DNA from 3 places in the Arthrobacter sp. 10T419 genome. Region 3 is predicted to be linked to each of the others. Evidence: riboswitches for the same ligand, from Rfam matches in the RefSeq annotation. Region 3 holds a riboswitch; each other region holds the start of a gene.

Region 1 (10,264 bases), on a different contig from region 3:
AGCCAGCTGTTTGCAGCATGGCTGGGGCCGAGAAAATCCGACGCAAACTGCGCCCGGAGAAGCCCTGACAACACGACATCGGACGGGGGTTCAATTCCCCCCATCTCCACATAGGGAGCGCCGGCAACGGAGCTCCACCCCGTAGCAAAAGGCCGGAAGCATCAGCTTCCGGCCTTTTTGTTGTGCTCGACTTTGTTGTGCTGGACGGCGGGTTAGCGCTTCTTGATGTGCGCCACCGGATCGGTGTGCTCGTCCACGATGTGCTTGGCCTTCTTCTCGGCCCGTTTTTCCTTGATGGTTTTGACCGGCTTCTTCGTAAGGTGCCGGTGCGGCGACTTGTCAGGCATTTGCGCGCTCCCTAAAGGCGGGGGGCCCGGGATGAGCCCGTGCTTTTAAGGCTACGCCTCGGGCACCGCGACGTCCACGATGCCGATGAAGCGGCTGCCGACGCCCTCATATTCGCTGCGGACCAGCCCGGCCTCCAGGGCGGGCAGCTCGCGCGGGGCATGGTGGGCGCAGCAGACGAAGCTGAACTCCGGCCACCACTTTTTGGGCCGCGCCGTTTCGGAGAAGCCGCACACGGCACAGGTCAGCTGGACCCAGACCGGGCGTTTGCCCGTCCGGTTGGCCCTCGACTGGAGGAGCCAGGCCGGCGGGCTGTCCAGCAGGGCGCCGAGTTCGGCCTCGGACAGGCGGGACGGAATGCCGTGACGGTGTGCCATTTCCGGCGGAATATCAAGGGCCTGGGCAGCTTCACGTCTCGTAACCATCCTTTAACTTTACGGGATCCGGGCACACCGGCAGTCAGCCGGCCGCCGGTGCTAGGCTCATCCCAAACCCGGTGCCCGCCGTCCGGCAGGCAGTGAGGAAGGCAGCAGCCATGTCCGGCACCCCCGCCACAGCCCTGTCCAGCCTTGAGAGGCGCGTGCTGTACGTGGCGATCGTCGCGTCCTTCATCGCCTTCCTCGACGGTTCGGTGGTCAACCTTGCACTCCCGGCGATCAGCCGTGAACTCGGCGGCGGCCTGGTGGTCCAGCAATGGGTGGTGGACGCCTACCTGCTAACGCTGGGGGCGCTGATCCTGGTCGCCGGCTCCCTCTCGGACCAGTTCGGCCGGGTCCGGGTGCTGCAATGGGGCCTCGCCGGCTTCACCGCCACCTCCGTGCTTTGCGGCCTCGCCTGGAGCGGGGAGTCGCTGATTGTGGCGCGCGGCCTGCAGGGCGTCGCCGGAGCACTGCTGGTGCCCAGCTCGCTGGCCCTGATCGTGACGGTGTTCAGTGGCCCGGCCCAGTCCGCCGCGATCGGCAAGTGGTCCGCGTGGACCTCCGGGGCCATCGTGGCGGCCCCGGTGCTTGGCGGCATCTCCGTGGATGTGTTCACCTGGCGGGTCATTTTCTTCCTCAACATCGTCCCGGCGGTTGCCGTGTGGCCGGCCCTGCGCAAGCTGCGCGAACTGGATCTGGGACGCGCGCCCGGCAGCACGATCGACGTCACGGGTACCGTCCTGGCGATCATCGGCCTGAGCGGCGTCGTGTACGCCTTTATCGAACGCGGGAGCCTCGGCTGGGGCGCCCCGCAGGTCTGGCTGCCGCTGGTCCTTGGGATTGCCGGCCTGGCCGGGTTCCTGCTCCACGAGCGGCGGACCCCGGCGCCGATGATGCCGCTGCGGCTTTTCGCCATCCGCAACTTCGGCTGGGGCAACGTCGCCACCACGGTGATCTACGGGGCGTTGAACCTTGGGTTCTTCGTCCTGGGGCTTTTCCTGCAGCAGGTCGCCGCTCTGGGGGCCACCGCAGCCGGCATCGCCCTGCTGCCCTCCACCTTGATCCTGCTCCTGCTCTCCGCAAAGATCGGGGCTCTCTCCGGCCGCTTCGGTCCGCGCTGGTTCATGACGGCCGGGCCGCTGCTGTGCGCGGCGGGCTTTTTGATGATGCTGGGGATCGGCCTGCCGCTGGATTACTTCGGAGAGGTCTTTCCCGGGCTGGTGGTCTTCGGACTCGGTTTGGCCGTGACAGTGGCGCCGCTGACCTCCGCGATCCTGGGTGCCGTGGATCCTGAAGAAGCAGGGATCGGCTCGGCCGTCAACAACGCCGTCGCCCGCATCGCGGGCCTGGTGACCATCGCCTTTGCCGGGCTCATCACCGGACCGGTGATCACGACGTCGGGCCTGCACGGCACGGCGGCGGTCACCGCCGCGCTATTCGTCGCGGGCGCTGCGGCGTCCGCCGTCGGGATCAGGAACCCGCCGAGGGAACCCGCGGACAGTGAGGGAGGGGACGCCCCTACCCAGCCGGCTTAGCCGGCCAGCGCGACGCCGACGGCGGCCGCCGCCAGCCCCGCCGCCAGGTTCGCGGCCACGTTCAGGGCGGCGGCCCGGTAGCGCGCTTCGCTGACCAGCCGGATGGTGGCCGTGGTCCAGGAACTGAACGTGGTCAGGCCTCCGGCCAGACCGCTGGCGACCGCCGTCTGCCACTCGGGGCCGAGCCCAAGGCGCGGCGTCACCCCGAGGGACAGCCCGATGATGAAGGATCCGGCCACGTTGACGGCCAGGGTGGCCCAGGGCCAGTGCGGGTGGGGTCCAGGCCGGTGGGCGAACCAGGAGTCGACGGCGAACCTGGCCAGGGCGCCGGCCACTCCGAAGACACCCACCAGCAGGGCGGCGGTCACTGTGCCCTGCCGCTCAGGTCGGCCAGCGCTTTGCCCGATTTCCAGCCGGCCGCCGCCGCGCCGAGCCCCAGGACCAGCGACAAGCCGAGGTAGGCGAGCCACACGGCGTGGAAGCCGCCGCGAATCTGCTGGTCGACGGCGAGGGCCAGCGCGGAAAAGGTGGTGAAGGAGCCAAGGAGCCCCGGGCCGAGGCCCGCCCGGAGCCAGAAAGCTGTCCGCGGCCGGGCAATCCAGATGGTGGTCAGGGCGGCCAGGACAAAGCTCCCCAGGACGTTGATCGCAAGCGTGGTCCACGGCACGGCGCCTGCCGCCTCGGGGAAGACCAGCCCCGCGCCGTAGCGCAGCTCGGTTCCGATCAGGCCGCCGACGGCGACTGCCGCCCATGCCCGCCAGCCGGGAACCGCCGCGACCGTCGCCGGGCGGCGCTCCGCATCCAACGCTTCCATTCAGCGCCCCTCGACGCTGCAGCCGGAATGGGCCGCGTCGCTGTGCACCCAGAGTGCGGAGGCCACCTCGTCGGCGAGGTCGATTTCGCGCAGCTCGCCGCGGGCGCCGATGCGGACCACGAGCGGGCCGCCGAAGGGCTTCCGGCCCAGGACCTCGACGTCGGAGTCCAGGTCGATCTGTTCGGCGGCGAGGTAGCGCAGCAGCTCGGGGTTTTCGTCGCTGATCCGGGTGATCCGGCCGGTGTGGCCGTCGTCGAGCTCGCTCATCCGGTAGGCCGGCGGCATCAGGACCGAGCCGTCCGCGGCCGGAATGGGGTCGCCGTGCGGGTCGCGGACCGGATTGCCCAGCTTGGCGGACATCCGCTCGATGAAGGTGTCCGAGACGGCGTGTTCAAGCAGCTCGGCCTCGTCGTGGACCTCGTCCCAGCGGTAGCCGAGCTCCTGGACCAGGAATGTCTCGATCAGCCGGTGCCGCCGGACCATGGAGAGGGCCAGACGCACGCCGTCCTCGGTCAGGGTGACGGCACTGTACGGCTTGTGGTCCACCAGGCCCTGGTCCTTGAGCTTGCGGACCATCTCGGAGACCGAGGAATTCGCGACGCCCAGCCGCTGGGCCAGCTGGGTGGAGGTGATGGGCTTGTCCTGCCACTCCGTGAAGGAGTAGATGACCTTGACGTAGTCCTCAATGGAGGAGGAGGGCGGACTGGTCTTCACAGCCCCAAGCCTACCGTCCGGCGGCGCCGGTGAAGGTGAGCCACAGCAGGACCAGGTTCAGCGCCACCACCAGGATCACGCTGACGACGGCGGCCACCCGCAGGGTCATGCCGTCCGCGAACCGGCCCATCAGGGGCTTGCTGCTGGTCAGCACCACGAGCGGGACCAGCACGAACGGAATCCCGAAGCTGAGCACAACCTGGCTGAGCACCAGCCCCCAGGTGGGGTCGAAGCCGACGGCCAGCAGGACGACGGCGGGGACCAGGGTCAGCACCCGTCGCGTCATCAGCGGAATGCGGATCTTGAGCAGGCCCTGCATGATGGTTCCGCCGGCGTAGCAGCCCACCGAGGTGGAGGCCAGGCCGGAAGCAAGCAGGCCGACGGCGAAGACCACGCCGACCACCGGGCCGAGGTTGGCGGTGATGGCGGCGTGGGCACCCTCGATCGTGTCGGTGCCGTCTTCACCGCCCAGCGTGGACGCGGCCAGCAGCAGCATTCCGATGTTGACGATCCCGGCGACGGCCAGCGCTGCGACGACGTCCCAGCGCGTGGCTTTGATCAGCCGGGCAATGGCGTGCGGCGGGACATGCAGATGCGGATCCGGGCGGTGCCGGTCCCGGGAGAGCGCCGAGTGGACGTAGATGGCGTGCGGCATCACCGTGGCACCGAGCATGCTCGCGGCCAGCAGCACCGTGTCCGGGCCCTGGAAGCCAGGCACAAGCCCGGCCACGACCCCGCCCGGATCCGGCGGGCTGATGAACAGTCCGGCCAGGAACCCGACGGTGATGATGCCCAGCAGGAACATGATGACGAACTCGAAGGGGCGCTGCTGGTTGCGGCTCTGCACGGCGAGCAGGGCCATCGAAATGCCGCCCACAATGACGGCGCCGAGGGGGAGCGGAAGGCCGAAGAGCAGGTACAAGGCGACCGCGCCGCCCACCACCTCGGCGAGGTCGGTGGCTGCGGCCACAATCTCGGCCTGGACCCAGAAGGCGCGGCGCCAGGCCGGCCGGAGCCGCTCGCCGAGGATCTCCGGGAGGCTCTTGCCGGTGACGATGCCGAGCTTGGCGGACTGGTACTGGACCAGCACCGCCATGACGTTGGCGGCGACGAGGACCCAGACGAGCAGATAACCGTACTGTGCCCCGGCCGTCAGGTTGGCGGCGACGTTGCCGGGGTCCACATAGGCGATGGCAGCCACGAACGCCGGGCCGAGCAGGCCTAGCAAGGCCCGGCGGCTACCCCTGATCCTGCGGGCAGGCGGTTTCCCCGCGGGCAGGGGTTCGTGTCCGGCTACGTCCAGCACTGGGGGCTCCCAAGAAGTTCCTGAGTGCCTACAAATATAAGTTAGGCACACCGAAATAATAGGCGGCGCGACGTGGTCAGTGCAATGCGGGAACCTCAGGCTTTGACGGCCCGCCAGCTTTGCGTCAGGTAGGGAAGCGGCAGGAGCTGCCCGGCAGTGTGTCCGAGGTGCTCGTGCAGGTACCAGTCGAGGTTAGCGAGCACCTTGGCCCGGGTGCTCTCGCCTGCCCGCAGGTAGTAGCTGCGGGATTTGGTCAGTTCCATGACGTCCTGCGTGGTTACTGGATCCTCCCAGCGGGTGAGATGACTCTCCAGCCCGATGAATTCCGGTCCCAGCGGCGGCGTGAAGTGGGGCTTGTGGACGTCCCCCGCATGCATGATCCGGGACAGCCTGTGCACCCAGGGGACCGAGGTGTCGAGCTGGTTCCAGATCAGGCCGAGAACGCCGTGCGGCCGCAGGATCCGGGCCGCCTCGGTACTGGCCAGCAGGGGATCGCACCAGTGCCAGGCCTGGGCCACCGTGACCAGGTCGAAGGCCCCCGAAGCCAGCCCGGTGTGTTCGGCGGTACCCTCGACGGCGGCGACTCCCGGGAGGGCGCGGCGCAGCTGGTCGAGCATGTCCGGGGACGGATCGACGGCCACGGTCCTGAGCCCCCGTTGGACCAGGAGCGCCGTGAACTTACCGGTCCCGGCGCCCAGGTCGGCGGCGTCGTGGGCCCCGGCCGGGATCAGCCAATCGGCAGAATCCGCCGGATAGCCGGGCCGGACGCGGTCGTAGTGCTCGCCGCCGTCCTGGAAGCTCTGCCCGAGCTCCCGCCGCCGCTGGTGCTGCAGTTTTGGGCCACCCTGCAGTCCGGGGTGGTGCAGTTTGGGGCCGCCGCGTGCCACGTGCGATCTCCTTCGGCAGCTCTGGTGCGTACCTGTCGAATTTACCGCACGCGGCCCGGGCTGCGCTGCCGGTCAGTCGACGGAGCAGGGGGCTGCGCCAGCGGTGCCAGGCGTGTTCGGCGCCCAGTGCGGATAGCTGCGCGTGTCGTTGGCCGGCACCCAGCGTCCGGCGTCCACGACGTAGTCCCAGCCCAGGCCGTTCCGCCGCAGCTCCTGGAGCCCGGCGAGCAGCCGCTGCGCGTCGTTGAGCCGTGAGCCGAGGCCGAAGCTGGCCCGGAGCGAACCGGCGGGCAGGCCGAGCCGTTTTAGCAGCGGGTGGGCGCAGAACCGGCCGTCGCGCAGGCCTATGCCGTGCTCCGCGGACAGGTATGCGGCGACCAGGCCTGCGTCGTAACCGGCGACCGAGAAGTTGACCACGCCGATCGTCCCGGGGCCGCCTTCCCGGCCGGTGTCCTCGAAGATGTGGTGGACCGTTACGCCGTCGATCCGCTCCAGCCCCTCGACCAGGAAGGAACGGATGGCGTCCTCGTGGGCGTGCCACTGCTGCTCGTCCAGCGCCTCGATGACCTGGCTGGCGCGGGCCAGCGCGGCCGCGCCCAGGACATTGGGGGAGCCGCCCTCGTGGCGGGCCGGCCCGGTGGTCCAGCTGACGGCGTCGAGCCGTGCGTCCCGTACTGCGCCGCCGCCGGCCAGGTGCGGGGTGCCGGCGTCCAGCCAGTCCGGCCGGCCCACCAGCACGCCGGCGCCGAACGGGGCGTAGAGCTTGTGGCCGGAGAAGGCGAGGTAGTCGACGTCGTCCGCGGCGATGTTGATGCGGCGGTGCGGGGCCAACTGGGCCGCATCGACGGCGATCCGGGCGCCGAATTCGTGCGCCAGCGCGGCCAGCTCACGGATCGGCAGGATTTCGCCGGTGACGTTGGACGCGCCGGTCACGGCGAGCAGGCTTACTCCGCCGAGGGCGAGTTCCGCCCGGAGCCGCTCCACGGTGCCGGCGAGGGTGGGCGCCGCGACGACGCTGCGGTGCGGGACGTTTTGCCAGGGCAGCAGGTTGGCGTGGTGCTCGATGTCGAGGTAAAGCACCTCGCCGGTGTGTCGGCCGTCGTCGACGGGCAGGCAGCCGGCCAGCAGGTTCAGTGCGTCGGTGGTGTTCCGGGTGAAGATCACGGAGTCATCCGGACGGCCGCCGACGAACCCGCGGACGATGTTCCGGGCGTTTTCGTACACCGAGGTACTCAGTTGGGAGGCGTAGCCGGCGCCGCGGTGCACGCTGGCGTAGTACGGCAGGATCTCGTTCAGGTAGGCGGACACCACGGACAGCGCCGGGGCGGAGGCTCCGTAGTCCAGGTTGGCGTACCGGACCTGGCCGCCCTGGATCAGGGGGGCCAGGATTTCGGCGCCGGAAACCGCGGACAGTGGCCGGCGGGCGGCGTCGAAGCGTGCGTCGGTGAACTCCGGGCCGCCGGCGCTGGTGGTGTGGGTGGGGATGGTGGCAGTCGTCATGGGACCTCGCTCGAAAAGGACCCCGCACACAGGGGATCCGCGCTTGCCGGGTCCGCTCCGGACCGGCCAGGTCGTCACCCGGGGCACCCCGCCGCGAATGGAGGGTTGCCGGCCAGCAAACCGGGGTTTTGCGCTGGCACTCGTGACCTGCTTCGAGCCTAGGACATGGCCGGTCGCACGGAAAAGGGAGGGCGGAATATGAAGCGTAGTGTTACGGGCTGCCTCGGGCGTGGCCGGCTAGAGCAGGTCGTCGAGGCCCGGGTTGAGGCGCTTGAGGACTTCGGAGTGCAGGATCGAGTTGGTCGCCAGCGCGTTGCCGCCGAAGGGGCCGTCCTCTCCCTCGAGCGAGGTGAAGCGGCCGCCGGCCTCCGTCACGATCGGGACCAGCGCCGCCATGTCGTAGAGGTTGAGTTCGGGCTCGCAGGCGATGTCGACGGCGCCTTCGGCCACGAGGCAGTAGGACCAGAAATCGCCGTAGGCGCGGGTACGCCAGACCTCCTCGGTGAGTCCGAGGAACTCGTCGAGGTTGCCGCGCTGCTTCCAGCCGCCGAGGCTCGAATAGGACAGTGACGCATCGGCGAGCCGGGAGACGTTGGAGACCCGCAGCCGGGTCGCGGCGGCCAGTGAGCGGCCCATGTAGGCGCCGGCGCCCTTGGCGGCCCACCAGCGCTTGCCCAGTGCGGGGGCGCTGACGACGCCCACCACGGGTTCGCCTTCGTCGACGAGGGCGATCAGGGTGGCCCAGACCGGGACGCCGCGGACGAAATTCTTGGTGCCGTCGATCGGGTCGATGATCCAGCGGCGCGAACCGTGGCCGGAGCTGCCGAACTCCTCGCCCAGGACGGCGTCGCGCGGGCGGGAGCGGGACAGCTGCCCGCGGATGGCTTCCTCGGCGGACTTGTCCGCGTCGGTGACGGGGGTCAGGTCCGGCTTCGTCTCGATCCGAAGGTCGAGCGCCTTGAAGCGGCTCATGGTCTGGGAATCTACGGAATCTGCCAGTACATGGGCAAGGCGCAGGTCATCGTTGTAGCTCGAAGCTGGTTGGCTCATGCTTCCAAACTACCGTCAAAACGCGCCGCGGGCAGGGAGGCCACGTCGCTGCCGCCAAGTAGACTCGGCTATGAGACGCTGCCGAGTTCCTTGGTGTCCTGCGCTTCCAGCCGCGGATCGGTGCCCAGCAGCCGGCGCAGCGAGGCGAGCCGGGCAGGGCCGGACGGGCCCGCGTGGCCGCCCTGCACCCAGGCGTCCACGCCGCAATTGACGGCGGTGGCGTCGTGCTTGCAGCCCCGCTCGCAGTCATCGGTGCCAGGAGCCAGGTCCGGGAAGGAACGCAGGATCCGGTCCGGGTCCACATGGGCCAGGCCGAAGGAGCGGATGCCCGGGGTGTCGATGATCCAGCTGCCCGCAGGCGCATCACTAACCTTCAGCGCCAGCGCGGAGGAGGAGGTGTGGCGGCCGCGGCCGGTGACCGCGTTGACGCCGCCGGTGGCCCGTTCGGCGCCGGTGAGTGCGTTCACCATGGTGGATTTGCCGACGCCGGAGTGGCCCAGCATGACGGTGACCTTCCCGTCGAGGTAGTCCCGCAGCTGCGACACGGCGGCCTTATCCAGCCGGGCGGACAGGCCGTCATCGGAGCGGGCGTCGATGCCGGAGGCGGCCGAATCCGCGGTCTTGGAGATGATCACCGGGAAATCCAGGTGCTGGTAGTTGGCCAGCAGCTCGGCGGGGTCCTTGACGTCGGCCTTGGTGACGAGCAGCAGCGGTTCGATGCCGGCGTCGTAGGCGGCCACCAGCGCGCGGTCGATGAAGCCGGTGCGGGGTTCCGGGTTGGCTGCGGCCACGACAACGACGAGCTGGTCGGCGTTGGCGACGACGGCGCGTTCGATCGGGTCCGTGTCGTCCGCGCTGCGGCGCAACAGCGTCCTGCGGTCCTGGATCTTGACCAGCCGGGCCAGGGTGTCGGGTTCGCCGCTGACGTCCCCGACGAGCGAGACGAAGTCCCCGGCAACTACCGGGTTGCGGCGCAGCTCCCTGGCCCGCGCCGCGATGATCTTGCGTTCGTCGGCGGTGCCCTCGCCGACGACGGCGGTGTAGCGTCCGCGGTCCACGGTGACGATCCGGCCGGTGACGGCGTCGTCGTAGCTGGGCCGGTCCTTGGTGCGGGGGCGGGAGCCCTTTTTGTTGGGGCGGATCCGGACGTCGGATTCGTCCCAGGAGTCAGTGCTGCGTGCCACCGGCGGCGTCCTTGTCTGCGGTGCTTGCCTGGCTGAGCATGGCCCCCCACAACTGCGGGAAGCCGGGCATGGTCTTGGCCGTGGTGGCGATGTCCTCGACCTCCACGTCCGGGACGGCGAGACCGAGGATTGCGCCCGCGGTGGCCATGCGGTGGTCCGCGTAGCTGTGCACGACGCCGCCGTGCAGCTTCGCCGGCCTAATGATGAGTCCGTCGGCGGTCTCTTCGGCGTCCCCGCCAAGGCGGTTGATTTCCGCGACGAGGGCGGCAAGCCGGTCGGTTTCGTGGCCCCGGAGGTGGGCGATGCCGCTCAGCCGGGAGGGGCCGGTGGCCAGGGCACAGAGGGCCGCCACGGTCGGGGCGAGTTCGCTGGTTTCGTCAAAGTCGCCGCCCTTGATCTCCGGGCCGCCGCTCACGGTCAGGGTGCCGTGCTCCAGCGTCACGGTGGCGCCCATGGTGGCCAAGATGCCGCGCCAGAGATCGCCGACCTGGGTGGTCCCGGCCGGCCAGT
Region 2 (10,264 bases), on a different contig from region 3:
ACCCCACTGTGGAGGTCCGGGTCGCGGATGTCTGCCTGCGGGCGGAGGACGCGGCGCTGATCGCGGTGCTGGTGCGCGCCCTCGTGGAGTCCGCCAGCCGGGAGTGGCGCGACGGCGTGGATCCGGCCCCGGTGCCGACGGTCCTGCTAAAAATGGCCGCGTGGCAGGCCAGCAACTGCGGGCTGCGCGGCGAGCTGCTGGACTTCGGCAGCTTCCGTCCCGCTCCCGCCGGCGAGGTGGCGCACGCCCTGGTCGACTTCGTGGCCCCCGTCCTGGCGGAGCAAGGGGAGCTGGACCTGGTGCGCCGCGGCGTGGACCGCGTCCTGGCGCACGGCACGGGCTCGCAGTTGCAGCGCCAGGCGCTCTGCGCTCCGGGGCTGGACACCCCCTCCGACGACGCCGGCCTGGCCGCCGTCGTCGCCCATGCCGTGCGGGTCACGATGCACGGTGCGGACGCCGAGGGAATGTCAGAACCGGCCCCCGTGCTTTCGCGGGTGCGCCGGGGCTAGACCTGCTTGAGCGCCTGCCCGAGGTCGCGGATCAGGTCCTCGACGTCTTCCAGCCCCACCGAGAGCCGCACGACGCCGTCGCTCAGCCCGATAGCCGCGCGCCCCTCCGGGCCCATGGCGCGGTGCGTGGTGGTGGCCGGATGCGTGATCAGGGACTTTGAATCACCGAGGTTGTTGGAAATATCGATGATCCGCAACGCGTCCAGCAGCGCGAACGCGGCTTCCTTGGCGGAGCGGCCGGGCGAGGGCGAAAGCTCCAGCGTCAACACCGTGCCGCCGGCTTTCATCTGCCTGGCGGCCAGCTCGTACTGCGGGTGGGACGGCAGCAGCGGGTACTTAACCCAGCTGACCGCGGGCTGGGCCTCCAGCCATTCGGCCAGCCGAAGCGCCGAGGCGGACGAGTGGTTCACCCGCAGGGCCATCGTCTCCAGTCCCTTGCTCAGCACCCAGGCGTTGAAGGCGGACAATGCCGGGCCGGTGTGGCGCATGAGCTGCTTGACCGGGCCCTCGATGAATTCCCGGGTGCCCAGGATCGCGCCGCCGAGCACCCGGCCCTGGCCATCGATGTGCTTGGTGCCGGAGTACACGACCACGTCCGCGCCCAGCTCCCCGCACCGCTGCAGCAGGGGAGTGGCGAAGACGTTGTCCACCACCACGGTCGCACCGGCGGCGTGCGCCAGTTCGCTCACGGCGGCGATGTCCACAATTTCCTGCATGGGGTTCGAGGGAGATTCGAAGAACACGGCCGTCGTCGGCACGGCCAGCGCCGACCGCCACTGCTCGAGGTCCGGGCCGTCCACGAAGACTGTCTCCACGCCCCAGCGCGGCAGGATCTCATTGAGGATGACGAAGCAGGATCCGAAGAGCGAGCGGGCGGCGACCACGCGGTCGCCGGCCCCTAGCAATGCCCCGAGAGCGGTGAACACCGCAGACATGCCCGACGCCGTCGCAAAGCACGCCTCGGTTCCCTCCAACAGCCGGAGGCGTTCCTGGAAGGTGGCCACCGAGGGGTTGCCGTAGCGGGAATAGACAAACCGTTCGTCCTCGCCGGTGAAGGCGCGCTCAGCCGCGGCGGCGGATTCGTAGACGAAGCCCGAGTTCAGGAAGATCGGTTCGGTGGTTTCCTGGAACCCGGTGCGGTCGAGTCCGCCGCGGACGGCCTGGGTGTCCGGGCTCCAGCCCTGGGCATCGGGATTGAAGCTCACTTAGTGCTTTCCAGGTTGGTCGGCAGGCCGTGGTTCTTCCAGCCGTTCACGGTCCGGGCGCCGGTCGGGCCCGGTTCGCCTTCGAAGCCCTCGAGGACGTTGTAGGCGGTGAAGCCGGCCGCCGTGGCGGCGTTCGCGGCGGCGACCGAGCGGGCGCCGGAACGGCACAGGAAGATGAGCTCGGCCGCCGTGGCGCCAGGCGCGTGCTGCCGCAGTTGCCGCTGGAGTTGCCGCTGCAGTTGCTCCAGGAAGTGCGGGTTGGGGGCTCCGCCGGCCAGGGTCCACTGGACGAACAGCGGATCCTGCCGGTCTTCGGTGCCGGCCCCGGTGACCGGGACGCCGATCTGCGACCATTCCGCCTCGGTGCGGACGTCCACCAGGATGGCGCCCGCCCCGACCTTGGCCCAGGCTTCCTGCGGGCTCAGGTCTCCGGCGTAACTCATGCGTGGCCCTCGCCGGTGAACTCGGCGCCGTCGAGCTCATCCACCGCGTTGGCGACGGCGGCGTCGGCGCTCGCGATCGCGGCCGGCAGCACGACGGCCTGGGCCACGATCACGGTGCTGCCGTTGAAGGTGGCGGAGGGGCTGCCGTGCAGGACGTAGCACTCGGCCAGGGCGGCCGAAACGCGCTCGCAGAAGCTGCGGTCATCGGGCCCGGTGAACAGCCGGTACGCCAGTCTTTCCTCGGCGGGTCCGGGTGCGGCGGGGGATTGGGCTGGGGCTGTGGCGGGCACAGCGGGTGCGGATGCGTCGGGCACGACGGATCTCCTTACTTTCACGCTTGCAGCTCGAATGGTCGATATGCCGAGTATTCACCTGAGGCACCCCGCCGCGAAAGGGAGGGTTGCCGACCGGCCAGTCAGGGCTTGGCGCCGGGTCTCATTACTCCCCAAAAACGTAGCACTTACGACGCCGGCGGCACCGGCGGCGTCGTCATGTTAAGTCACGCGGACGCTGGCATGGCACCTTTCCGGGGGCGGAGCAGCATCACCCGGGACCGGCCGGATCCTACTCGATCGTGGCGAACAGTTCGTTGAGCTCGGCCGTGAGCTGCCGCCGCAGTTCGGGGGTGCCGATCTCCTTGCCGTCGATGTGGTTCACCGGGGCGAGGAGCCGGATGCTTGAGATGAGCCAGACGGCGTCGGCGTCGTACAGATCGGCAGGTACCAGCGGGCCGTAGCCGAGCTCCCACCCGGCGGCCTTGGCCGCGGTGAACAGGGCGCCCTGCGAGGTGCCCGGGAGGATTCCGCTGTCCAGCTGCGGGGTGATCAGCCGGCGCACGGTGCGGACGCCGCCCGCGCCGTCGTCGCTGGTCTCCAGGTGCGCCAGCAGCACGGTCGACGTCGGGCCCTCCAGGACCCGGCCGTCGGCGGAGGTGAAGATGACGTCGTCCGCGCCCTGGTGGTGGGCGTACCGGAGCGCCGCCATGTTGACCGCGTAGGACAGGGTCTTGGCGCCCAGCAGCAGCCACGGGGCGCGTTCGCCCACCTCGCTGTCGTAGCCGCGGTCCAGCAGGATGACGTCGATGCCGGTCTCGCGCTGCCGGCGGCCGGCTTCCGGCGGCGGCGAGGCCTGCACCCAGCACGTCGGCGTGGCCGCGCCCTCCACGCCGCGGCTGGCGAGCAGCTTCACCACGACCTCGTCCGCTCCGCCGGCCCCGTCGCCGGCGGCTCCGACCGCCGTGGCGGCCCGGCCGCGGTATTCGCTGACCGCGGTCTCGATCGCGCGCCGCCAGGCGTCCTCCGCCGGGATGTCCAACTCCAGCGCGCGCGCCGAGCCGGCCAGCCGGGTCAGGTGGGCCTGCAGCTTGCGCGGGCGTCCCCCCACCACCAGCAGCGACTCGAAAACGCCGTCGCCGCGGGTGGCACCCTGGTCGGTGGCCATCAGCTGCGGCTTGGACGAGTCGGCGACGCGGCCCTTCTCAAACGCGGGATCGAGGAACACCAGCACTGTCGCGCGGGCCGGAACAGAGGCGGGGGTAGTCATGCCTTCAGCTTAGTGCGGCCCGGGTCGGGATAAGCTGTGCGGGTTGCCCGTTCCGGAACTGTTCCGCGGGTCTGGAGCTTGAGGGGTTTGCCTGTGCTGTGGCCATTTTCGCTGGCGGGGTCACTTCCGTCCTGGGTGATCCTGATCCTGACCGTCATCGACCTCGGTATCCGGGTCGTTGCCCTCGGCATCATCCCGGGCAACCGCCGCCCCACCACGGCCATGGCTTGGCTCCTGATCATCTTTTTCGTTCCGGCCGTGGGCGTGGTCCTCTTCCTGCTCTTCGGCAACTTCCGGCTCTCCCGCAAGCGCCGGGCGCAGCAGGACGCGGTGAACACCCGGGTGCGGGCCGGCACGTCGGAACTGGCCATGGTGGAAAGCAAGTACGAGGGCCCGGAATGGGTGTCCTCCGCAGCGGAGCTGAACAAGACGCTCGGTTCCCTGCCCATGGTGGACGGCAACCACGTGGAGCTCCTGCCCGGCTACCCGGATTCGATCAAGGCGATGGCGGCGGCCGTGCGCGAAGCCGAGTCCTTTATCAACGCCGAGTTCTACATCCTCAGCTCGGACCACATCACGGATGACCTGCTGACGGCGATGGAAGAGGCCGCCGAGCGCGGCGTCGAAGTCCGCCTCCTGTTCGACCACTTGGGCACCCTGCGGATCAAGGGGTACAGCAAGCTCATCGCCCGGCTCAAGGCCAGCAAGATCCGCTGGCGGCCCATGCTGCCGCTGCGGCCCGTGCACGGCCAGTGGCGCCGCCCGGACCTGCGCAACCACCGCAAGATCATGGTGATCGACGGCGAGGTCGCCTTCACCGGGTCGCAGAACCTGATCGAACCGTCCTACAACAACCCGCGGCACCGCAAGATCGGCCGGGAATGGGTCGAGCTGATGGCCTGCCTGCGCGGGCCGATCGTCACCACCCTCAACGTGGTCTTCGCCACCGACTGGCTCAGTGAGACCGACGAATCCCTGGAGCACCAGCTCGCCCACCGGCCCGAACTGCACGCCGGCAACATCACCGCCCAGGTGGTGCCCAGCGGTCCCGGCTTCATCACCGAAAACAACCTGCGCCTGTTCAACACGCTGATCTACTCGGCGCAGCGCACGATCTCCATTTGCAGCCCGTACTTCGTCCCGGACGACTCGCTGCTCTACGCGGTGACGACGGCGGCGCAGCGCGGCGTCGACGTCGAACTCTTCGTCTCGGAAAAGGGCGACCAGTTCCTGGTCCACCACGCCCAGCAGTCCTACTACGAGGCGCTGCTGGAGGCCGGGGTGCGGATTTACCTCTACAAGGCCCCGTTCGTGCTGCACGCCAAGCACTTCACGATCGACAACGAGGTTGCCGTGCTGGGTTCGAGCAACATGGACATGCGCTCCTTCTCGCTGAACCTCGAGGTCTCGGTGATGCTCCTGGGCGAGGACATCGTGCAGCGGATCAGCGCCGTCGAGGACACGTACCGCGGCATATCGCGGGAGTTGACGCTCGAGGACTGGATGAAGCGGCCCATGGGGGTCAAATACGTGGACAACGTCGCCCGGCTCACGTCGACCCTGCAGTAGCCAGGCCGGCTCACGCGTGGACTAGCCCGCCGGGAACTCCGCGCCGAGCGCCGAGAGCACGCCGAAGGCCTTGGTCCGGATCTCCTCGTACTCCTCCTGGGGTGAGGAATCCGCGGTGATAGCGCCGCCGACGCCGAGGCTGAGTGTGGTTCCCCGGTCCGCGCCCGCAGCCACCACCAGGGTCCGGATCGCCACCGCGAGGTCGGTGGCCCCGCTGAGCGAGAAGTAGCCGATCGCCCCGGAATAGACGCCCCGCGGTGCCGCCTCAAGCCGGTCCAGGATGGCCATGGTGCTGACCTTGGGGGCACCGGTCATGGAGCCGGCCGGGAAGCAGGCCGCCACGGCCTCGGCCCGCGGCATGCCCGGCCGGAGACGCGCATCGATGGTGCTGACCATCTGGTGGACGGTGGCGTAGCTTTCGATCGCGCACAGCCTGCTGACCGATACGGAACCGGGCACCGCGAAGTGGCTCAGGTCGTTGCGGAGCAGGTCCACGATCATGATGTTCTCGGCCCGGTCCTTGGGTGAAGTTTCCAGCTCGCGGCGCAGCAACTCGTCGCGGGCGGCGTCGGAAGCCCGGCGCCGGGTGCCCTTGATCGGCTCGGCGCGCATCGCGCCGTCGGCGGCGATCCGCAGGAAGCGCTCCGGGGAGGTGCTGGCGACGGTGAGGCCGGCCAGGCGCAGGTAGCTCGCGAACGGTGCCGGGTTGCGACGGCGCAGCGCCAGGTATGCCTGCCACGGATCGAGCTCCCCGGCGGCCGCGGTGGCCGTCAGCGCCGTCGTCAGGCAGACCTCGTAGCTGTTGCCCTCGGTAATTTCGTGCTGTGCCGCGGCGATCTTGGCCTTGTACGCGGCTTCGGTGTCCCGGGCGCTGAACTCCGCGGCCGGGGTGTTCCCGGCGGCGCCGCCGGGCGTGCCGCCGGGAGGCTCCAGGTCCGTGGCCGCCGCCGCGATGGCCGCGCGTGCCGCGGCCAACCAATCGCCGGCGTCCGGGGCGTCGAGGGCGAGCAGCCACACCGTGCGTTCCCGGTGGTCCAGCACCACGGCGCGGCCGGCGAAGATCAGGCTGGCATCCGGGGTGTCGGCTTCGACGTCGCTGCCGCCCGTCTCACGCTTGAGTTCATAACCGAGGTAGCCGAGCCAGCCGAGGGTGAACTCGCACGGGTAGCCCTCCGGAGCGCGCAGGGCCCGGCGCCCCCAGACCCCGTCGAGCCAGCGGAAGAACCCTCCCTCGGTCTGCACGGTGGCGTTGCCGACACGCACCCGGGTCCGGCCGGAGCGGTGCCGGACCGACTGGCCGTAGCTGCCCCCGTCGTCCGCCAGGATGCTGAAGCGGCTGCGTTCGGCGGCCTCCCGGGCCCAGGCCCGGCCGTCCGGGCCGTCCTCGCCGTCCCGGCCGTCCGGGGGCAGGGAGGAGTCGAGCCAGACCGCATTCGGCGAACGGCCGTAGAGCGTTTCGAAGAGCCGGGCGGGGTCCGGCGCGGCATCGATCCGCTCGGCGGTCAGCTGGAGTCCGCGGCGGGCCGACAGCTCGGGAAGCAGCACCGGGGCCAGGGCTGGGAGGTACTGGAGGGCCTGCAGCACCTCGCTCGGCGCAGCACCGTCGGCGCGGTTGAGCACCCGCACGTCGGCGCGGGAGGGCACATCGTCGGCGGCCAGCCATTCGTCTTCCTGCCCGGCCCATTGCTCCCAGTAGGGTTCATAGCTCGCGCCGTCGCGGCCAAGGGCCCGGGTGCGGCGCTCCTGCTCGGGGGAATCGGCCCAGACGACGGCGTCGAGGAACGGCATGGCGGCCGCGGCGGCAGCGCCCACACCCTCGACCAGGACGATTTCGGCCGGCTGGGTGAGGCGGGTCGCGCCGTCGTAGTGCTGTTCCCAGTCCCAGCTGACCCAACGGGCCGGTTCGCCGCGGCGCAGCGGGGCAAGCACGGTGGCGGCATAGCGTTCGATGCCGGCGGCCAGGCCGTTCCAGCCCGGGTAGATGTCCTCCAAGTGGAAGAGCGAGACCTTATGGTGCTCCCGGAGCCGGGCCGCGAGTTCGATCGCGAGGGTGGTCTTTCCTGCGCCGGAGCGCCCGTCGATGGCGATGATGACGGGTGCGCGGCTCATGAACTAGAGCGTACCCGGTGCCCCGCGTCGTCCCGGTGCGGCTGGTCTTCTTGCTGCTTCGGCTGCCCTGCCCGGGCCTGCAGCTGGGCGGCGCGGACGTGCTTGAGGATGCCGGGGACGGCGGCGTGGATCAGCTCCCAGGTGTTGTCGAAGTCGGTGTGCCCGCCAAACCAGGGGTCTTCGATGCCTTGATCCAGCGGATCCCTGTCGGCGACCGCGGGGTCGAAGCTGCGCAACATTCGGATCTTCGCCAGCGAGGCCTGATCCGGCGCGGCCTGGCGCAGCCAGCCGTAATGGTCCACATCAAGGGCCAGGATCAGCTCGCGCGAGTGGAACCACTCGCTGCGCCACTCGCGCGCGACATGCAGCTCGGAAGGGATGTTGTGGGCTGCCAGTTTGCGGGCGGCCCGGGGATCGATCGGGCGGCCCGCCTCGTAGGAGGTGATGCCGGCAGAATCGACGTCGACGCCGGTAAGCCCGGCAGCGGCCGCGGCCTCCGCCAGCATCAGTTCGGCCATCGGGGACCGGCAGATGTTTCCGGTGCAGACCGTGATGATCCGGTACTGGCTCAACATTGAGGTCATGACTAAGCATGGCGGATGCCGAGGCCTCTTGGCTAGCCGGAACCCGAGCAATATTACAAGTCCTGTCATACGGCTTTCCGTTCGCGTCAAGTGTGCCGGGCCGCCGCTGTTGGCGGGGCCGCCGCCCTTGGCGGTCCCGGCGGGCCTTAATGCTCTGGACCGCCGTCGGTGCCGCTCCCAGACTGTGTCCCATGACGGATCAGGATTCCCCGGTCCAAACGCCTGGGTTCGGAGCCGCGGACGGGGACGCGCCGTACGGGGCTGCGCCGGAGGCCGCCTCGGACGGGAGGGACGGGTCGGACGGGACGGGCGGTACGGCCGGGCCAGCCAGGCCTGCGCCATCTGCAGAGGCGGCCGCCGCGCGGACAGGGACAAAAGCATCCGGCGGCCGGGCCAACCGGTTCTCGCTGGGCCTGTTGCAGTTGCTGGGCATCCTCCTGGTCGCCGCGCTCGCCGGAGCCGGTTCGGCCCTGCTTGTTGCCCGCGCCAGTGGCTGGGGAGCCGAAACCGTGGTCAAGCAGTACGTCACCGGCGGCGGGGTGTCCGACCATCCCGCCGATATCAAGGCACTGCTCGCGGCCGCCCTGCCCGCGGTGGTCGCCGTGAAGGCCACCACCACGCAGTCCAACCCGTTCCTGGATCAAGGCGGCCGGGCGACGGCCGAGGGGACGGGGATAGTAATCGGCAGCTCGGGGGAAATCCTGACCAACGCCCATGTGGTCAGGGGCGTGGCCGGCGGAGCCTCAGGCGTGACCGTGACCTTCCACGACTCGAGCACGCGCGCCGCCCGCATCGTTGCCGCGGACAGCGATCACGACCTGGCGCTGTTGAGGGTTGAGGGCGTGAAGAACCTGCCGGTGCTGGAGCTGGGTGACTCGGGGTCTGCGGCGCCCGGGGACGCCGTCGTTGCCATCGGCTACGCCTTGGGGTTGGACGGGGGACCCAGCGTCACCACCGGCATCATCTCGGCCACCGGGCGGACCACCGCGGCCGAGGCCGGCTTCGGCAGGAAGTCCCGGCTGGTGAATCTGCTGCAGACGGATGCGTCGATCAGCTCGGGCGACTCCGGCGGCCCCTTGCTTGACGCCGGGGGCCGCGTGGTCGGCATCAACACCATGGTGGCCACGTCGACCTCGCGGACCGCTGCGAACGGGATCAGCTTCGCGATCGCGGCGGACACGGTCAGGGCGCTGCTGCCGGGCCTTCGCGCGGGCGGCTGATCCCGCCCGCGGGTACCGGGGCGGCTCGCCCCTGCGGGCGGGTGGGGCGCGGACTCAGAGTTATTCGTTCCAGAGCGCCTTCCGGAGCAGGCCCTTCAGCTCGACGACCTCGGCGTGGCTGAGACCGGCGAGGGCCTCGAATTCGGCCGCCCGTGCGGCTGCCTCGGCCTGCCGGAAGACGGCGGATCCCTCCGCCGTGGCGGAAACAATTTTGGCCCGGCGGTCCTGTCTTCCGGGTGCGCGGAGCACCAGGCCGCGCTTCTCGAGTTCATCTATGAGGGCCACGATCTGGCTGGGATCGAGGCTCAGGAATTCCGCCATTTCGCGCTGCGTGGGCTCCAGTCCGCTGTTGGCCAGGGCCAGTACCGAGTAGGAGCGTTCCTTGAGTCCGAATTCGGCCAGTGCCCGGTTGTTGAGGATCGAGCCGGCGGCGTGCAGCTTGGCCAGCAGGAAACCGGCATCCAGGCTGATCGACGCCGCCACGAGCTTGTCCGCGGCCCGGGTGCCCGGCGCTTCGTCTACTTCGGTCGTCATGGCCACTCCAATAGTCCAGAAAATAAATCATTGACATTCTCAATTATCCATACTTTCATGGATGCAGAACAGCATCCCATGCCGAGCGGCAGGATGCACACGGCAGCTAGCAAAGGAGCAGCGATGAGCCTGGCAGGAAAAGTAGCAATCGTCACGGGAAGCGGCCGCGGCCTGGGCCTGGCCTACGCCCGGGAGCTGGCCCGGCAGGGCGCCGCCGTCGTGATCAACGATGTGGATGAAGGTGTCGCGGCCGACGCGGTCCGGACCATTGAGTCCGACGGCGGACGGGCGGCCGCCGTCGTCGCGCCGGTGGGCAGCTCCGAGGTCGCCAGGCAGCTGGTGCAGGCCGCCGTTACTGAGTTTGGCCGGCTGGACATCCTGGTCACGAACGCGGGAATCCTGCGGGACAAGTCACTGCTGAAGATGACCGATGACGATTTTGACGCCGTCATCAACGTCCACCTGCGCGGCACCTTCACCTGTGCCCGGGAAGCGTTCGGCTACTTCAAGGAGAACGGGATCCCCGGCCGGATCATCACCATCGGCTCT
Region 3 (10,264 bases):
TGATCCGGCCCGGCGGGGACCCGGATGTCCTCGCCGAACGGCTTGACTCCGTGGTGCAGATCCTGAGCTTGGGCGGCGCCACCGTGGTCCTGTTCAACGGCCCGGACACGGGCTCGTCGGTGCTGGGCCGGATCCGCAGCAAGGTGGCGATCTACAACGAGAACCTGCGCACCGTGGCGGCCCGGCACGACGCCGTCATTGCCGACATGTGGTCGCTGCGTCAGCTCAACGACCCGCAGATGTGGGACGCGGACCGGCTGCACTTCTCGCCGCTGGGCCACCACACGATCGCGGCCATGGTGCTGGATTCGCTGAACGTCCAGCACACGCTGGAGCCGCTTTCCCCGAAGCCGCTGCCGCAACGCAGCTGGCGAGAGGCCCGCACCGGGGACCTGATCTGGGCCCGCGAGCACTTCGTCCCGTGGGTGGTCCGCCGGCTCCGGCACCGCTCCTCCGGCGACGGCATCACGGCCAAGCGCCCGCTGGCCGGACCGGTGTTCGGCCCCGGGGTCCCGCTCGGCTCGGGCGAGGGGCCGCCCGGCGCCGAGGATGCCCTGCGGTCCTGAACTCCGGGTGCCCGGGGTGCCGGGCGGCCCGGCACCCCGGGCACGGGGTGCGCGTTAAGCTGGAAAGACACCTTTTGAGAGGCGCGGTACCGTGAGTATTTTCTTTTGGATCATCATCTTGACCTTCGTGGTCCCGGCGGCCATTCGTATGTACCGCAAATCGGTCCGCGGACGCGGCCAGGACCAGGGCGTGCCCGGCGGCTTCCCGGGCCAGTTCCCAGATCAGTTCCCTGGCCAATATCCGGGCCAGCAGAGCAACCAGCCGCGGGACGGCTTCACCCAGCGCGACTACTACGGCGGATTCGGCCAGCTGGGTGCGCCGCAGCCCCCGGCCAACCAGCCGCCGGCGAACCAGCAGTACCCGGTCCCCTACGAGGACAGCCCGGAGTACCTGAACAACCCGCCGCAGCCCGCGTCGCCGCAGCAGTGGCAGCCCCAGGCGCCGGCGCCTGGCGCCCCGGAGGTGCCGCCGGTGCCGTCGGGGCCGCAGGGCTACCGCGCGCGCAAGCTCGCCGAGCTGGACCAGAAGTACAGCAACGGCGAGCTCGCCATGGAGGACTACATGGCCCAGCGCGCGGAGATCATGAAAGGCTGACCGCCGGAACCTACAAGCAACGCGGGGTCACTTACGGCCCATAATCCACTCGTGGATAGGCCGTAAGTGACCCCGCGTTGCTGTTGTCCGGGAGGGCTGCGCCTAGTCGACCTGCGGGAAACCGAGGTCGATCACCGAGGTGGACGGATCCGGCCAGCGCGTCGTGACGACCTTGCCTCGGGTGTAGAAGCGGATGCTCTCCGGGCCGTACATGTGCGTGTCGCCGAAGAGCGAGTTCTTCCAGCCGCCGAAGGAGAAGGTCCCTACCGGCACCGGGATCGGCACGTTGACGCCCACCATGCCGGCCTCGACGTCGAACTCAAACTGCCGGGCGGCGCCGCCGTCGCGGGTGAAGATCGCCACGCCGTTGCCGAATTCATTGTCATTGACGAGTTTGACGGCGTCGGCGTAGCTCTCGACGCGCACCACCGAGAGGACGGGGCCGAAGATCTCGTCGTCGTAGACCTTCATGCCGGGCTTGACGTGGTCGATCAGGCTCACGCCGATGAAGAAGCCGTTCGAGTCGAATTCCTGCTCCCGGCCGTCGACCACCACGGCGGCGCCCTCGTCTGCGGCGCCGGCCACGTAGGAGGCCACCTTGTCGCGGTGCTCGGCGGTGATCAGCGGACCCATCTGGGAGGCCGGATCCGTGCCGGGGCCGATCTTGAGCGTTGCCATCCGGGTCTTGATCGCGTCCACGAGTTCGTCCGCGATGTTCCCGACGGCGACCAGGACGCTGACGGCCATGCAGCGCTCCCCCGCGGAGCCATAGGCTGCGGAGACGGCGGCGTCGGCGGCCATGTCCAGGTCCGCATCCGGAAGCACCACCATGTGGTTCTTGGCCCCGCCGAGGGCCTGGACGCGCTTGCCGTGGTCCGCGGCGCGCTTGTAGATGGACTGGGCGATCGGCGTCGAACCCACAAAACTGACAGCCTTGACGTCCGGGTGCTCGAGCAGCACGTCGACGGCTTCCTTGTCACCCTGCACGACGTTCAGGACGCCCGCCGGCAGGCCGGCCTCGGCGAAGACCTGGGCGATGAAGAGGGCGGAGGACGGGTCCTTTTCGCTCGGCTTGAGCAGCACGGTGTTGCCGCAGGCCAGGGCGCTGCCGATCATCCAGAGCGGCACCATGGCCGGGAAGTTGAACGGCGTAATGCAGGCGACGACGCCGACCGGCTGCCGGACGGAGTGGACGTCGACGCCGCCGGACACCTGCTCGGAGCGTTCGCCCTTGAGCGCGTGGGACAGGCCGGTGGCGAACTCGATGTTCTCCAGGCCGCGGGTGATCTCGCCCTCCGCGTCGGAGAGGACCTTGCCGTGTTCGCTGGTCAGCAGGGCGGCCAGTTCGGGGCGGCGCTGCATAAGCAGCTCGCGGACCTTGAAGAAGATGGTGGTGCGCTTGGCCAGGCTCGTGGCCCGCCAGCCGGGCAGGGCGGCACGGGCGGCGGCGATGGCTTCCTCGACCCGCGCGGCGGAGGCGAGCGCCACTTCCTTTTCCTGTTCGCCGGTGGCGGGGTTGAAGACGGGGCCGTAGCGCTCGGCGTCGGACACCAGGGCGCCGTTGATGAAGTGCGGAATGCGTTCCATGGGGAGGATCTCTTTCTAAAAGGTTTGGGGGGCTACTTGGCGGACTCGAACGAGCCGTCGACCAGTTTGACGATGGCGGAGCAGTCCGTGCCGGACTGGCCGCCGTCGATGAGCCGCTGGAAGAGCTGCTGGACGTGCTCGCCGATCTCCAGCGGCGTGCCGGTGTCGCGGGCGGCGCTGATGGCCAGGCCGATGTCCTTGTTGGCGAGCTCGGCAGTGAACGTCGGCGCGAAGTCGTTGTTCGAGGCGGCGGTGGGCACGACGCCGGCCACCGGGTACCAGGTGCGCAGCGCCCAGCTGTCGCCGGAGGAAACGGAGGCGATGTCCCAGAAGACCTGCTTGTCCAGGCCCAGGCGGTCCGCAAGCACCGCACCTTCTGCCGTGGAGGCGAGGTTGATGAAGAGCATCAGGTTGTTGCAGATTTTGGCGGCCTGGCCGGTGGTGGCGCCGCCGGTGGGGATGATGTTGGCGGCCATCGGGCGGATGTATTCGGTGGCGTCGGCGACGGCGCCGGCTTCGCCGCCGATCATGAAGGTCAGCGTGGCGGCCTTGGCGCCGCTCATCCCGCCGGAAACGGGCGCGTCGACGAAGCGGAAGCCTGCCTCCGCGGCGGCGTCGTGCAGGGCCTGGGCCGAGGCGATGTCAATCGTGGAGGAGTCCACCAGCAGGGTCCTGGTGTCGGCGTGGGCCAGGACGCCGTCCTCGCCCAGGTAGACGGCCCGGGCGTGCTCGCCCTTGGGGAGCATCGTGAAGACGACGTCGGCGCCTTCCACGGCCTCGGCGATGCTGCCGGCAGGCTTGACTCCCCCGGCCTCGGCAGCCGCGAGGGCCTCCGGGTTGAGGTCGAATCCGCGGACCTCGTTTCCGGCCTTGGCCAGGTTCACCGACATGAACCCGCCCATGTTTCCCAGTCCGATCCAGGCGACAACTGCCATGGCATAAGCTCCTTTGCTTTGCATTGTGTCCGGCGCATTTGCCGGTTGTTCCGTGTCCACCATCACACCCTGCTACAGTGCAATCAAGGGGAAAAAGTGAAGATGCCATGTGCATCAATGCACATCGACGAAAGGCCAATGGTGGACTTGAAGCGGCTCCCCAGCCCGGACGACCTGCTGATCCTGCTGACCGTGGCCCGGCTGGGCCGGTTCAACGCCGTCGCGGAGACCCTGGGCACCACGCACACCACCATCTCGCGCCGGATCCTCGCCCTGGACAAACAGCTCGGCGGCCGGACACTCGAGCGCAGCCCGCACGGCTGGGAACTCACCGAACTTGGATCACTGGCCGTGGCAGCGGCGGAAGCCATTGAGGGAACACTCGGAGCACTGTCCGGCCGGATCGCCCGGACAGAGGACGTGCTCTCCGGCCTGGTCCGGATCAGCACCCCGGACGGATTCGGCGCGGAATTCGTCGCCCCGGCCCTGGTCCGTTTGCAGCAGGAACATCCGTTGCTGAACGTGGAGATGCTCAGCGCCACCCGCAAGGTAAGCCAGAACCGCTCCGGGGTGGACCTGGAAGTGGTGGTCGGCAACCTGGAGGTCAGCAACGCGCAGACCATCTTCCTGTCCAACTACTTCCTGCGGCTGTACGCCAGCCCGGAGTACGCCCGCGAGCACGGGCTCCCGGTGACGCTCGACGACGTCCGGCAGCACGGATTCGTCTCCTACGTCGAGTCGGCCCTGCAGGTCGCCGAGCTCGGCCACCGCTCCACCCAGCTGCCGATGCCGCGCTCCAGCTTCCAGGCCACCAGCATCTTCGCCCAGCTGGAGGCCGTCCGCCGCGCCGCCGGGATCGGGCTGCTGCCGAATTTCCTCGTCGTCGGCAAACCGGGGCTCGTACCGGTCCTGCCGGACGACTTCCAGCGGCAGCTGCCGATCTGGGCAGTTGCGAGATCGGAATCGCTGCGTTCGGCGCCGGTGCAGGCCGTCGTGGCGGCCGTCCGGGCCGAGATCGCCGAACGCCAGGATGTGCTTGCCGGCTGAGCCCGGCGCGCTGCGGAGGCCGCCACAAGATCCCCGGATGACAGCAGCCCCCGTCCCCGCAGCGCGGGAACGGGGGCTGCCTGTTCGTTGGGTTGTGCAGCTGCGTGCTGGTTACCGCTTACCGGCGGCCAGCAGATCGGCGGTGCCCTGGGCGTCGGCGGCGTCGACGTCGTGCAGGGAGATGCCACGGGTTTCCTTGAGGAAGAACACCGCGACGGCCGTGACGGCGCAGGCGATGAGCAGGTAGATGGCCACCGGGACGGAGGACTTGTACTGGCTCAGCAGCGCGACGGCGATGATCGGGGCGAGCGAACCGGCCACGATCGAGGTCACCTGGTAGCCGAGCGAGACGCCGGAGTAGCGCATCCGGGTCGGGAACATCTCGGCCATGATGGCCGGCTGGCCGGCGTACATCAGGGCGTGGAACAGCAGTCCGATGATGACAGCGGCAAGGATCATGAAATCGTTGCCGGTATCCATCATCGGGAAGGCGAAGAAGCCCCAGGTGGCGCCCAGGACGGCACCGGCCATGTAGACGGGCTTGCGGCCGAAGCGGTCCGAGAGACGGCCGACCACCGGCACCGCGGAGAAGTGGATGAAGTGCGCCACGAGCAGGAGCAGCAGGATCCGGGCGGTGTCGGCGTGGACAACGGTCTTGAGGTAGGTGATCGAGAAGGTGACCACCAGGTAGTAGAGGATGTTCTCCGCGAAGCGCAGGCCCATGGCGGTGAAGACGCCGCGGGGGTAGCGGCGGAAGACCTCGGCGACGCCGTAGCCCTTGTTCTCCGTGACAACTTCCTTTTGTGCCTCGAGGAAGATCGGGGCGTCGCTGACCTTGGTGCGGATGTAGTAGCCGACGACGACGATCACGGCGGAGAGCCAGAACGCCACGCGCCAGCCCCAGCCAAGGAAGTCCGCGGAAGACAGCACGGAGGACAGGATGAACAGCACGGCAGTGGCGAGCAGGTTGCCCAGCGGGACGGCGGACTGCGGCCAGCTGGCCCAGAAGCCGCGGGACTTGCTGGGGCTGTGCTCGGCGACGAGGAGGACGGCGCCGCCCCATTCACCGCCGACGGCGAAGCCCTGGGCGAAGCGCAGGAAGACCAGCAGGGCCGGGGCCCAGTAGCCGATCTGCGCGAAGCCCGGGAGGCAGCCCATCAGGAAGGTCGATACGCCGACCAGGATGATGCTCAGCTGCAGCAGCTTCTTGCGGCCGAACTTGTCGCCGAAGTGGCCAAAGACGATGCCGCCGATCGGGCGGGCCACGAAGCCAACCGCATAGGTCAGGAACGCGGCGAGGATGCCGTCCAGTTCCGTTCCGGAATTGGGGAAAAACATCTTGCCAAAAACCAGGGTGGCGGCGGAGGCGTAGAGGAAGAACTCGTACCACTCCACTACCGTGCCGGCCATGGAGGCCGTTACTACCTTCTTCAGGCCGGACGTCTTGACGTCGGGCTCCTCTGCGCGCCTTGCGGCGGCGTTTTCCGTGCTCATGCGAACTCCTTCGGTGTCGTCGTCGACACCCTGTGGACCATTAGGTTGACTACGTGTGTGTGAGTTGGAACACACGGCGTCATTCTCCACGAGTATGGACTTCGATCGAGGCAAGCTCAACGACTAATCGCGCAGAGTGCGTCTGCAAAAATGCACACACGGCGGTGCCGGCTAGGCGAAGAAGTTGCCCCGGAGCTGCTCGCTGAGCTGGCCGATTTCGGTCAGGAAGCCGTCGTGGCCGATCGGGGCCTCGATGACGTGCACGGGGACCTCCCCCGGCAGGGCGTCGGCGAGCTCTCGGGATTGGGCGGGAAAGTACAGCCGGTCCGAGTCCACGGCCGCCACGAAGAACTCCGCGGTGGCCAGGGAGACGGCCTGCTCCAGGCTTCCCCGGCCGCGGCTCACGTCGTGGCTCATGAGCGCCTCGGTGATGGCGATGTAGCTGTTGGCGTCGAAGCGTCGCACCAGCTTGTTGCCCTGGTGGTCCAGGTAGCTCTCCACCTGGTAGCGCCCACGGCCGGCCAGCGACCCGGCCTCCAGCGGGGCCTCGGCCGCCTGGGCGTTGCGTCCGAAGCGCCCGTCCAGCTCGGCTGCGGAACGGTAGGTGATGTGCGCGATCCGGCGCGCGAGGGCCAGTCCGGCGTGCGGTTCCGGGCCGCCGTAGTAGTCGCCGCCGTTGAAGTTGGGGTCCTGGCGGATTGCCAGGGTCTGGGCCTGGGCGAAGGCGATCTGTTCGGCGGTGCTGCTGGCGCCGACCGAAATCACGGCGCAGCGCTGCACCCGCGCCGGGTAGGTCACCGCCCACTCCAGCGCGCGCGCTCCCCCGAGCGAGCCGCCGAGCACGGCATACCAGCTGCTGATCCCCAGCGCGTCGGCGAGCCGGGCTTCCGCCGCGGTGCTGTCCCGGAGGGTGACCAGCGGGAAGCGCGAGCCCCAGGGCCGGCCGTCCGGGGCCGGCGTGGAGGGCCCGGTGGAGCCGTAGCAGCCGCCGAGGATGTTGATGGAGACCACGAAGTACTTGTCCGTGTCCACCGGGGCGCCGGGGCCTGCCAGTTCCTCCCACCAGCCCGGTTCCTCGCCGGCGCCGCGGGTCACGTGGGTGTCGCCGGTCAGGGCGTGCTCGATCAGCACCGCATTGGAGGCATCGGCGTTCAGCGTCCCCCAGGTCTCGTAGGCGAGGGTGACCTCAGGCAGGGTGGCACCGGATTCAAGGGCCAGGGAACCGATCGGGAGGTACTGCACCGTCCCGTCGGAACCAGCGCCGTCGGAACCAGCGCCGTCGGGAACAGTGGAGGGTTTGCTTTCGGGTACACCCGTGCGGGTGACGGCAATCGTCATGTGAGGACCTAACTTCGCGCTTGCCCGCCGTCAGCTGACCGGCAGGCCAGGTCTTCACCCGGGGCACCCCGCCGCAAATGGAGGGTTGCCGGCCAGCAAGCCGGGGCTGTCACTGGCACTCATGACCTGCGTCGATTCTACGAAACACGGCCGCGCAAGCGCGAAGATTGTGACGGCTGTGTGACAGCCGGACCCGTCAACACCGCAGTTTCCCCACCTTTGACAGACGCGCCCGGCGGGTCGCCCCGAAGTGTCGGCGATTCCCGGGGCCATCCCCGCAAAGGTGGGGAAAGTCGGCGTGCTGCGTGACCTCAGGCGTTCTTGGCCGCCCGGAAGCCGGCATCGAGGTCCGCGATGATGTCGTCGATGTGCTCGAGGCCCACCGAGAGCCGGACCAGGCCGGGATTGACGCCGGCGACCGCCTGCTGCTCCGGCGAGAGCTGGCTGTGCGTGGTCGACGCCGGGTGGATGACCAGCGAGCGCACGTCACCGATGTTCGCCACATGGGAGTGCAGTTCGAGGGCGTCGACGAAGCGTTTGCCGGCCTCCGCTCCCCCTGCGAGGTTGAACGCGACGACGGCGCCGGTCCCCTTCGGGCCGTACTTCCGGCCGCGCTCGTACCAGGGGCTGGACGGCAGCCCGGCGTAGGCGACGGATTCGACGTCGTCCCTGGCTTCCAGCCATTCGGCCACCCGCAGGGCGTTGGCGACGTGCCGTTCCACCCGCAGGCTCAGCGTCTCGATCCCCTGGGCGATGAGGAAGGCGTTGAACGGCGAGACGGCCGAACCGAGGTCGCGCAGCAGCTGGACCCGGGCCTTGAGGATGAAGGACAGGTTCGCTCCCAGCGCCCCGTCCGCCCCGAGGTCGCGGGCATAGACCAGGCCGTTGTACGTGGGATCCGGGGTGTTGAAGCCGGGGAAGCGCTCCGGGTCCTTGCCGAAGTCAAAGTTGCCGGAGTCGACGATCACGCCGGCAATCGCGGCACCGTGTCCGCCGAGATACTTGGTGGCCGAATGCACCACGATGTCGGCGCCCCACTCGATCGGGCGGATCAGGTAGGGGGTGGAGAGGGTGTTGTCCACGATCAGCGGCACCCCGGCCCGGTGGGCGACGTCCGCGACGCCTTCGATGTCCAGCACGTCCTGGCGGGGGTTGGAGACCACCTCGCCGAAGAACAGCTTGGTGTTCGGCTGCACGGCATCGCGCCACTGCTCAAGGTTGTCCGGGTCCTCCACGAACGTCACGGAGATACCGAACTTCTTCAGCGTGTGGGCCAGCAGGTTGTAGGTCCCGCCATAGAGGCTGGGGCTGGCGACGACGTGGTCTCCTGCCTCGGCGATGTTGAGGATCGCGAAGGTTTCGGCGGCCTGGCCGGAACTGAGCAGGAGCGCCCCAAGGCCGCCCTCCAGGCTCGCGACCCGCTGTTCCACCGCGTCCTGGGTGGGGTTGCCGATCCGGGTGTAGATGGGGGCGAGCTCGGCGAGCGCGAACCGGTTGGCGGCGCTCTCTGCACTGGGGAAGACGAACGACGTCGTCTGGTAGATCGGCAGCGACCGCGCGCCGGTGGCGGAGTCCGGCTCCTGGCCGGCGTGGATCTGGCGGGTTTCAAAGGACCAGGCGTTGGACATCGGAGAGCTCCCTAATGACTGGGCACAGGCCGCCCCTGGCCTCTGGGGCCGGAACGGCTCTGGCGCCGCGCTTGCCTGCCGGCGGACGCCGGCGGGCCAGGTCTTCACCCGGGGCACCCCACCGCGCAAGGAGGGTTGCCGGCCAGCAAGCCGGGGCTCGATGCTGGCGCTCATGACCTGGCTTCAGTCTACGAACGCGCCATTACGCCTGGATAGCTTTGTGACGAAAATGAAGAACGGCCCCACCGCCGCCCGGCGCACGCCCGGGAGCCGGAAAGTGCCGTGGTTCTGGCCGGGCAAATCCGCGCGGTGAGCTCCGGAAAATGACATCCCATCACGGTAAGGGCATCCTAAGCTGAGAGCTCCATCACAAAGTGCCAAGATGAGGGCATGCGCATGGATCACGTCTCTTACGCCTGTGAACAAGATGGCCTGGCTGCCACCACCGAACGTATTGCGACCGCCCTCGGGGTCGAAGCCGTCAAGGGCGGAATACACCCCCGGTTCGGGACCCGCAACATGATTATCCCGCTTGCCGGGCACAAGTACCTCGAGGTCGTGGAGGTCCTGGACCACCCGGCCTCCGACAAGGCGCCGTTCGGGCAGGCAGTCCGCGCCCGCTCGGCCGCCGGCGGTGGCTGGATGGGCTGGTGCGTCGAGGTTGACGACCTGGCACCGTTCGAGGAGCGGCTGGGCCGCTCCGCCGTCAACGGCAACCGCAAGTTCCCCGACGGCCGCGAACTGGTCTGGAAGCAGATCGGCATCCTGGGCCTGATCGCGGATCCGCAGGTCCCCTACATGCTCAAGTGGGAAGGCGACCCCGCCCTGCACCCGTCCAACGCCTATGAGAGCAACGTGAAGATGTCTGCCCTCACGATCGCGGGCTCGGCCGAGCGGGTCACCGAGTGGCTGGGTGAACCGGTCGAGAAGCCGCTGGAGGACGTGGACGTGAACTGGCTGGCCCCGCACGGGACGCCGGGAATCCTGTCCGTCACCTTCGAAACCGATTCCGGAGCCGTCACGATCTGACGCTTCCTGCCCGAAAAACTTCGGCCGCCAGCAGCGGGTGCCAAT

What was found. A riboswitch is a leader RNA that binds a small molecule or an ion and turns the genes downstream of it on or off. The one in region 3 is predicted to bind S-adenosylmethionine.
Region 1: it holds a riboswitch for S-adenosylmethionine, as region 3 does, so the genes downstream of both, AC1DBD_RS10930 (aminotransferase class V-fold PLP-dependent enzyme) here and metX (homoserine O-acetyltransferase MetX) in region 3, are expected to answer to the same signal.
Region 2: it holds a riboswitch for S-adenosylmethionine, as region 3 does, so the genes downstream of both, AC1DBD_RS00220 (DUF1737 domain-containing protein) here and metX (homoserine O-acetyltransferase MetX) in region 3, are expected to answer to the same signal.

Annotation. Positions count from the first base shown of each region.
Region 1 covers NZ_JBFTHF010000005.1:179,637-189,900, forward strand. Annotated here, with positions in the region: RNA gene ssrA (transfer-messenger RNA) at 1-112, shown strand, start outside; gene AC1DBD_RS10890 (hypothetical protein) at 213-347, opposite strand; gene AC1DBD_RS10895 (hypothetical protein) at 399-770, opposite strand; gene AC1DBD_RS10900 (MFS transporter) at 881-2,299, shown strand; gene AC1DBD_RS10905 (fluoride efflux transporter FluC) at 2,296-2,667, opposite strand; gene AC1DBD_RS10910 (fluoride efflux transporter FluC) at 2,664-3,113, opposite strand; gene AC1DBD_RS10915 (metal-dependent transcriptional regulator) at 3,114-3,827, opposite strand; gene AC1DBD_RS10920 (Nramp family divalent metal transporter) at 3,838-5,133, opposite strand; gene AC1DBD_RS10925 (class I SAM-dependent methyltransferase) at 5,229-6,020, opposite strand; gene AC1DBD_RS10930 (aminotransferase class V-fold PLP-dependent enzyme) at 6,093-7,520, opposite strand; SAM riboswitch class IV at 7,555-7,668, opposite strand; gene hisN (histidinol-phosphatase) at 7,758-8,570, opposite strand; gene rsgA (ribosome small subunit-dependent GTPase A) at 8,639-9,754, opposite strand; gene aroA (3-phosphoshikimate 1-carboxyvinyltransferase) at 9,738-10,264, opposite strand, start outside.
Region 2 covers NZ_JBFTHF010000001.1:46,985-57,248, forward strand. Annotated here, with positions in the region: gene AC1DBD_RS00205 (glutamate--cysteine ligase 2) at 1-509, shown strand, start outside; gene AC1DBD_RS00210 (O-succinylhomoserine sulfhydrylase) at 506-1,714, opposite strand; gene AC1DBD_RS00215 (rhodanese-like domain-containing protein) at 1,711-2,157, opposite strand; gene AC1DBD_RS00220 (DUF1737 domain-containing protein) at 2,154-2,471, opposite strand; SAM riboswitch class IV at 2,486-2,600, opposite strand; gene AC1DBD_RS00225 (aminodeoxychorismate lyase) at 2,722-3,699, opposite strand; gene cls (cardiolipin synthase) at 3,793-5,268, shown strand; gene pabB (aminodeoxychorismate synthase component I) at 5,290-7,377, opposite strand; gene AC1DBD_RS00240 (low molecular weight protein-tyrosine-phosphatase) at 7,374-7,961, opposite strand; gene AC1DBD_RS00245 (S1C family serine protease) at 8,153-9,181, shown strand; gene AC1DBD_RS00250 (MarR family winged helix-turn-helix transcriptional regulator) at 9,242-9,715, opposite strand; gene AC1DBD_RS00255 (SDR family NAD(P)-dependent oxidoreductase) at 9,839-10,264, shown strand, end outside.
Region 3 covers NZ_JBFTHF010000008.1:185,488-195,751, forward strand. Annotated here, with positions in the region: gene AC1DBD_RS14205 (SGNH/GDSL hydrolase family protein) at 1-566, shown strand, start outside; gene AC1DBD_RS14210 (hypothetical protein) at 658-1,161, shown strand; gene AC1DBD_RS14215 (CoA-acylating methylmalonate-semialdehyde dehydrogenase) at 1,264-2,748, opposite strand; gene mmsB (3-hydroxyisobutyrate dehydrogenase) at 2,781-3,683, opposite strand; gene AC1DBD_RS14225 (LysR family transcriptional regulator) at 3,831-4,730, shown strand; gene AC1DBD_RS14230 (MFS transporter) at 4,842-6,224, opposite strand; gene metX (homoserine O-acetyltransferase MetX) at 6,396-7,562, opposite strand; SAM riboswitch class IV at 7,574-7,689, opposite strand; gene AC1DBD_RS14240 (bifunctional o-acetylhomoserine/o-acetylserine sulfhydrylase) at 7,874-9,190, opposite strand; SAM riboswitch class IV at 9,253-9,368, opposite strand; gene AC1DBD_RS14245 (VOC family protein) at 9,581-10,219, shown strand.